3 regions of the Peribacillus sp. NPDC096448 genome follow, and region 3 is predicted to be linked to each of the others. Evidence: riboswitches for the same ligand, from Rfam matches in the RefSeq annotation. Region 3 holds a riboswitch; each other region holds the start of a gene.

Region 1 (2,208 bases), on a different contig from region 3:
CGGAGCAGGCGATTACAAACCCCGTTTGCCGTTCTGACTTCAAGCGGTATATCGGCATGTGTTTGTGTGGCAGGATAGGTGATGAAGCTTTCAACCCCTCCAAGGCTTTCTGCAAAAGAAATTAATGAGAGCGATTGTAAAAATGGGTTGACCGCCGCTTCCTCAATGATACGGAATGAAATCATGCCGCCTCTGCCTGGATACAATACGTCCGTAACACAATCATGCTCCGATAAATAATCTACAAGTATCTTGGCATTCTTTTCATGACGCTCCATCCGTAATGCCAGGGTTTTCATTCCGCGCATCAACAGCCAAGAATCGAATGGGCTCAAGACAGCTCCAGTACCATTATGGTGGAAGGCAAGTGCATCACATAATTCAGCGCCGCTAGCAACGATCAGTCCGGCGAGCACATCATTATGACCACCGAGATACTTGGTTGCACTGTGAATCACAATATCCGCTCCAAGCAGGATGGGTTGTTGAATAAGAGGCGTGTAAAAAGTGTTATCAACGATTAACAATAAACCATATCGTTTAGCCAATGCGGCAACGGCGCTAATATCCGTTTGCTGCATAAGAGGGTTAGTGGGAGTTTCGATGAAGATGGCTTTCGTGTGAGGAGTGATGGCTTTTTCGATATCCTCCAAACAACAAGTGTTTACATAGTCACACTGCAATCCCCATTTTTTAAAGCCTTGTTCTAACAGACGATATGTACCGCCATAAAGATCTTCGCTGACAATCCATGCATCCCCGGATTTAAAAAGGGCGAGTATAGTGGAGATGGCGGCCATTCCTGAACTGCAGGCATAACCTTGGTCGCCTTTTTCCAGATCGGCGATGGATCGCTCCAATAGCTGGCGTGTTGGGTTACCTGTCCTTGTGTAGTCGAATCCCGTCGATTGGCCAATTCCTTCGTGGCGAAAAGCTGTTGAAAAGTATACCGGTGGATTGACTGTTCCTGTCGCCGTTTCGCTGCGATTTCCTAATTGAGCAAGATATGTTTCAGTTTTATACATGGTTTTCACTGCTCCTTTGAGTTAAATAAAATAAAAAAAAGTCTTCTTTAAGAAGAAGACTTTGATTAAGTAGGGACGAGTCATTCTTCTTATCTTCCAAGTTCATAAACTTGTGGAATTAGCACCTTTTCATTGGTTTGAAACAAATGAAGGTTGCTGAGGTGTCATCGGGCCATTCCCTCTACCTCTCTCGATAAGAGTTTAGATTATTCAATTTCTTTTGAATTTACTATATATACAAAATACTGTCAAGGGCATTTTGGGAGTGATGATATTTTGATGTTCATGGCCAAGTCAATTGGAGCCTAGCGGTATCTACATTTTATGTGTCAAAAAAGAATATCCGAATCTTCGTATAAACATGAATGGCCAAAGGTTTTTCAGAAATATGGAAAGGGTCAGCCGGATATTTTTGCTTTAAAATAATAAAGTTTGTACAATGTATGGAGAGAAAGAATAATCCGACATTATTCATTTCATATGCAAAAAGTCTTCAATGAATAGTGCAAACATAGGAGGAGAACACATGGAATACAGAATCGAACGAGATACGATGGGTGAAGTGAAAGTTCCTGCTGATAAATATTGGGGAGCACAAACTGAGAGAAGCCGTAACAATTTCAAAATCGGTAACGAAAAAATGCCGATTGAATTAGTTCGTGCATTTGCATATGTTAAACAAGCTGCTGCAAAGGTGAACCATGATCTTGGTGATCTTTCCGAAGTTAAAAAGAATGCCATCGTCAAGATTTGCGGTGAAATCCTTGAAGGTACGCTTGATGAACATTTCCCGCTTGTAGTTTGGCAAACGGGAAGCGGTACGCAAAGCAATATGAACGTGAATGAAGTGGTCGCTAACAAAGGGAATGAATGGTTAAAAGAAAATGGTGAATCAGAAACCCTTCACCCGAATGATGATGTTAACAAGGCACAAAGCTCAAATGATACTTTCCCGACCGCCATGCATATTGCAGCCTTTATGGAAGTCGCTGAAAAATTGGTTCCTGCCATCAAAGCACTTCGTGATACATTCGATACAAAAGAAAAAGAATTTTGGGATGTCGTGAAAATCGGCCGGACACATCTTCAAGATGCTACACCATTAACATTAGGACAAGAAATTTCCGGTTGGAAAGCGATGCTCGATAAAGATTTGGCGATGATTGAGGAAAGCAGCCAAAAA
Region 2 (2,208 bases), on a different contig from region 3:
CGAAGTGAAAAATCAGCTTTATTCAAAAATTCCTGAATTACTGAGGGATTGCTCGAAATCGTTAACGGAAAGCAGTGATTTCAGTCAGGTCCATGTACAGTTAAACGAGGAAATGAATGAGCGGATTCAAACCTTCATATCTGACAAGATCATGCCTCAATATTACCGTTCTCTTCAAGACTGGATTGCCAGTTCCCAACTGGAGTTCTCACAAAGCCAGCAGTTTATGGATGAGATGAGTTCCGGATTCAATGAATTATATAAAGAAGAACGGATAACACTGGCAGGTGACTTCAGGGTATTGGATGACTGGCGCCGTGATGCCGACCGGATGACAAGCAGTATCCGTATCGACAACGTTAATATCCTTTTGCGCAGGACTCCATCACAATTGCTGCTTAAAGGAGCAGGGAAGCTGTTTGGGGCAATACCGCAAAATAAAGCCAATATGTACAATCGTTATAAGAAATACCTGGAAAGTGAAGATTACTTGGATGTTGCCGAAATGATTACGGAACGTTTCCTCACCCAATTTGGATTGTTTGAGAAATCATTAGATCGGGACATCTCACTTTTCTATCGCAGTTCATTTGCCTTACTTCAAAAAACGATAGAGCAGACACAGACTGAAATAAAAGACTACCAGGCTGCATTGGAGCATATGAAAGAAAATCCGGAAGTTTACCGTGATCCGATCACTTTGTTCGAAGTGAAATTAAGGCAGTTGGAGAGGCTTGAAAAAATCGAGAAAAAGCGTCTAGCCCAGCTTCAAAGAAAATAAAAATAACGGGGAAGATTTCAAATATTCAAAAATCTATTGACTTTACGACTATATCCCTATAAAGTGATAATTACGAAAACGTAACACAATATATCTCTTATCAAGAGTGGCGGAGGGACTGGCCCTAAGATGCCCAGCAACCGTTCCATTAGGAATTGGTGCTAAATCCTGCAAAACAGAAATGTTTTGACAGATAAGAGAGGGACAAGTCTGCAAAACAGCCGATTAAACCTCTCTGTATTAGAGAGGTTTTTATTTTGGGATTTACACCGACTTAACTGATAAGACTAATAAGAAAACATGGAGGGAAACAAGATGAGAAGGTCTATTAAAGGGATATTCATTTCTGCCATCGCTTCGGCTTTGCTTTTAACGGGTTGCTCTACAGGGCAGAGTTCCACGGAATCGAAGAAAGAAGAAAAAGTATCATTTGAAAATGTCCCGGAAAGATTTGCTGACGGGGATGGAGCCAAGATCAAAGTGATCCGTAAAATTGGCGGTGATGATCATACTGCCCAATACTTGGCGGGGGCGAAAGAAGAAGGAGAAGCGCTGGGGTTTCAAGTGGATACGTACACGGCCAATGGTGACACGGCTAAATTCCATGATGCGATAGCGCAGGCTTTGGAGGAAGATTATGACGGCTATATCATTTCACATGGTGATGATGCCGCAACTGTAAATGACGTTCAAAAGTTGGTTGATGCAGGTAAAAGCGTTGTCACATTCGATTCAATAAGCGATCTATCTAAAATAGAGGGCGTGACGTTAACTTCACAAGATGATGAAGCGTTGGCAACACTGGCTTTTGATAAACTGATAAAGGAACAGAAAGGTGAAGCTGCAATTGCCTATCTTTGGGTGGACGGTTTTCCTCCGATGGTAAGAAGAAATGCAGTCTATCAGGAAAAATTAAAAGAAAATCCTGGGATTAAAGAAGTCGAAAGATTCGGAGTGGCATCTGCTGATACTTCGGTCCAGACACAAAATGCTGTGGCCGCAATGCTGAATAAATACCCTAAAGGTAAATTGGATGCCATTTTCGCAACATGGGATGCCTTTGCTATCGGTGCAGCCCGGGCGATTAAAGAAGCGGGCCGCGATGAAGTGAAGATATATGGAATTGATGTTTCGAATGCAGATCTCCAGGAAATCCAATCGGCTGATAGCTCATGGTCCTACACGGCAGCAGTCGATCCCAAGTTGATCGGTGCAGTGAATATGAGGATATTAGCTAAAAAATTAGCGGGCGAAGAAACGCCGCAAACATATGATTTGGAGGCTTCACTTATTTCACAAAAGCAAATCCAAGCTTCAAAAGAAGCGGTAAACATGGCAAACCTGTCTGATATTGTCGATGGTTGGGGTGTATCCACGGAATTTGAAGAAGATTGGATGAAGATTTTGAAAGATCATTACAAAAAATA
Region 3 (2,208 bases):
TGCTAATACACCGCCCAACATACTGAAAAGGACTGCATTCAACGGAACACCCCGTTTTGTCAATTTTGCAAATATTGGGGAAATAGTTTTCTTATCTGCAAGTGACCAAAGCATCCTGGATGAGGCATATAGTCCTGAGTTTGCAGCGGACAAAATGGCCGTCAATATAACAAAGTTCATAATATCCGCTGCATATGGCACTCCAATTCGTTCTAGAACGGCAACAAAGGGGCTCTCTAATACGCTTGCATCCGAAACAGGCAATAATGCGGATAATACAACGATGGTTCCTACAAAAAAGATAATCAATCTCCATAATGTCATACGGATTGCCTTTGGTACCGTTTTTTCTGGATTCACAGTTTCCCCAGCTGCAATTCCGATTAATTCAGTTCCAGAAAATGCAAAATTCACCGCGAGCATCGTCATTAGAATGGCAAAGGCACCATTTGGAAATAAACCAGCACTTGTAAAATTGGAAAATAACGGAGCTGATTGTGCGTTAATTATTGGAATAAAACCTACCATTGCCGCAGCTCCCAGAATAATAAATATTACGATAGCGAATACCTTTATAGACGCAAACCAGAATTCGGATTCAGCGAAAAACTTAACGGTCCATGCATTTAATGCCAAGACCAAAATGGCAAATAGAGCACTCCATATCCAGACACTGATTGATGGAAACCATCTCTGCATCAACAATCCTGCAGCCGTGAATTCCGAACCTAGTGCAACAGTCCAGGTTAGCCAATACAACCAGGCTACTGTATACCCTGTCCCTGGTCCGATGTATTTGGCTGCGTAACTATGAAACGCACCTGTCTCGGGCATATGCACTGACAGTTCACCTAGACATAGCATGACAAGATAAACCACTAATGCACCAATCAGATACGAAAGGATGGTGCCAAACGGACCAGCCTGGTGAATCGTATAACCCGAACTTAAGAATAAACCAGTACCAATCACCCCGCCAAGCGATAGCATTATTATATGCCGTGCTTGCATTTGCCTTTGAAAATCATGCTTCCTTTTGTTCTCCATTCTTACTCTCCTTAATCTTGCATCCAGAAAAAACGAAAACGCACTCTAAAAAAGAGTGCGTTACTGACAAATAAACACGTACGGTCTTATCTATCAAGGTTTCACCCCCTGGAATTAGCACAGTGTCTTTGTGGACCTGCTGCTGAGGTTTCATAGGGCCAGTCCCTCCACCTCTCTGGATAAGAAATTATTTTTTTATAACTTTATCAATCTATAAAAAAATTGTCAAGTTTTGTTTCGTAATGTAAAGACTTCCATTTAATTACTAATGTTCATGGCGCCTGCGTCATTAATATTAAAATGATTGCTTATTTTTGGAACTTTCGCGTAATAAAAATTGCAAATAAAGCTAACCGGGATCATGTTGGTTTTTAAAAAAATGACAACATCTTATAAGATGTCGCCATTTTTATCTTTTTCCTTAAGGACGTTCTATTTCAAATAATTCCCCTAGTTTTGTATAGGTATGACCTGCTAATCTTGCTACAGGTTTTAGCCCATTCTGATCAATTCGGCCATTATGGTAAATATCTTGCTCTATATGATAGCAGACTATTTTCCCTATCAGTAAATCACAACCAGGTTCATTCTTGGAACCTGCCAATGGTATCGATTGCTCTAATATACATTCAAAACGTACCTTCGCTTCTAGCAACCCTGGTACGGATACCTTATCACTAACAGTCGGCGTGAAATTAGTAAGACCCAATTCACTTTCGTCAGATGGGAGTTCCTTTGCCGTTCGATTTGCATCAGCAACATTATTTTCATCAGTGATATGAACAACGAATTCACCTGTTTGAATTGCATTACGGGCTGTATCCTTTAAAACTCCTTTTTTCCGTTGAACAGAAATGGAAATCATCGGAGGGTTTGAACTAACTATGTTAAAAAAGCTGAACGGCGCTATATTGATCGTACCGGTTTCGGATTGTGTCGTAACCAGCGCAATAGGTCTAGGTATAATGCTTCCAGTCAAAAACTTATAATTATCCCGTTCAGTCAGACTTTCAGGATTAACAGAAATCATCTTCATTCCCTCTCATTCTTATAAAAATTTCTTTTGAAACCAGGAACCTGCTGCCTCAACCTCTGAACGTGTTAACTGATGACCGTGATTTTCCCACTGAACTTCAACTGTAGCGCCAGCTTGCAGTAAAA

Evidence for each region. A riboswitch is a leader RNA that binds a small molecule or an ion and turns the genes downstream of it on or off. The one in region 3 is predicted to bind S-adenosylmethionine.
Region 1: linked by a shared signal. The riboswitch ahead of ACIQ0C_RS19115 (methionine biosynthesis PLP-dependent protein) and the one ahead of mmuP (S-methylmethionine permease) in region 3 are both predicted to bind S-adenosylmethionine.
Region 2: linked by a shared signal. The riboswitch ahead of ACIQ0C_RS11250 (sugar ABC transporter substrate-binding protein) and the one ahead of mmuP (S-methylmethionine permease) in region 3 are both predicted to bind S-adenosylmethionine.

What each region holds. Positions count from the first base shown of each region.
Region 1 covers NZ_JBIWEU010000011.1:179,419-181,626, reverse strand. The annotation lists gene ACIQ0C_RS19115 (methionine biosynthesis PLP-dependent protein) at 1-1,025, opposite strand, end outside; SAM riboswitch class I at 1,112-1,225, opposite strand; gene fumC (class II fumarate hydratase) at 1,552-2,208, shown strand, end outside.
Region 2 covers NZ_JBIWEU010000005.1:222,598-224,805, reverse strand. The annotation lists gene ACIQ0C_RS11255 (GTPase domain-containing protein) at 1-781, shown strand, start outside; SAM riboswitch class I at 876-981, shown strand; gene ACIQ0C_RS11250 (sugar ABC transporter substrate-binding protein) at 1,097-2,208, shown strand, end outside.
Region 3 covers NZ_JBIWEU010000002.1:183,793-186,000, reverse strand. The annotation lists gene mmuP (S-methylmethionine permease) at 1-1,047, opposite strand, end outside; SAM riboswitch class I at 1,131-1,233, opposite strand; gene ACIQ0C_RS04810 (flavin reductase family protein) at 1,469-2,077, opposite strand; gene ACIQ0C_RS04805 (alpha/beta hydrolase) at 2,096-2,208, opposite strand, start outside.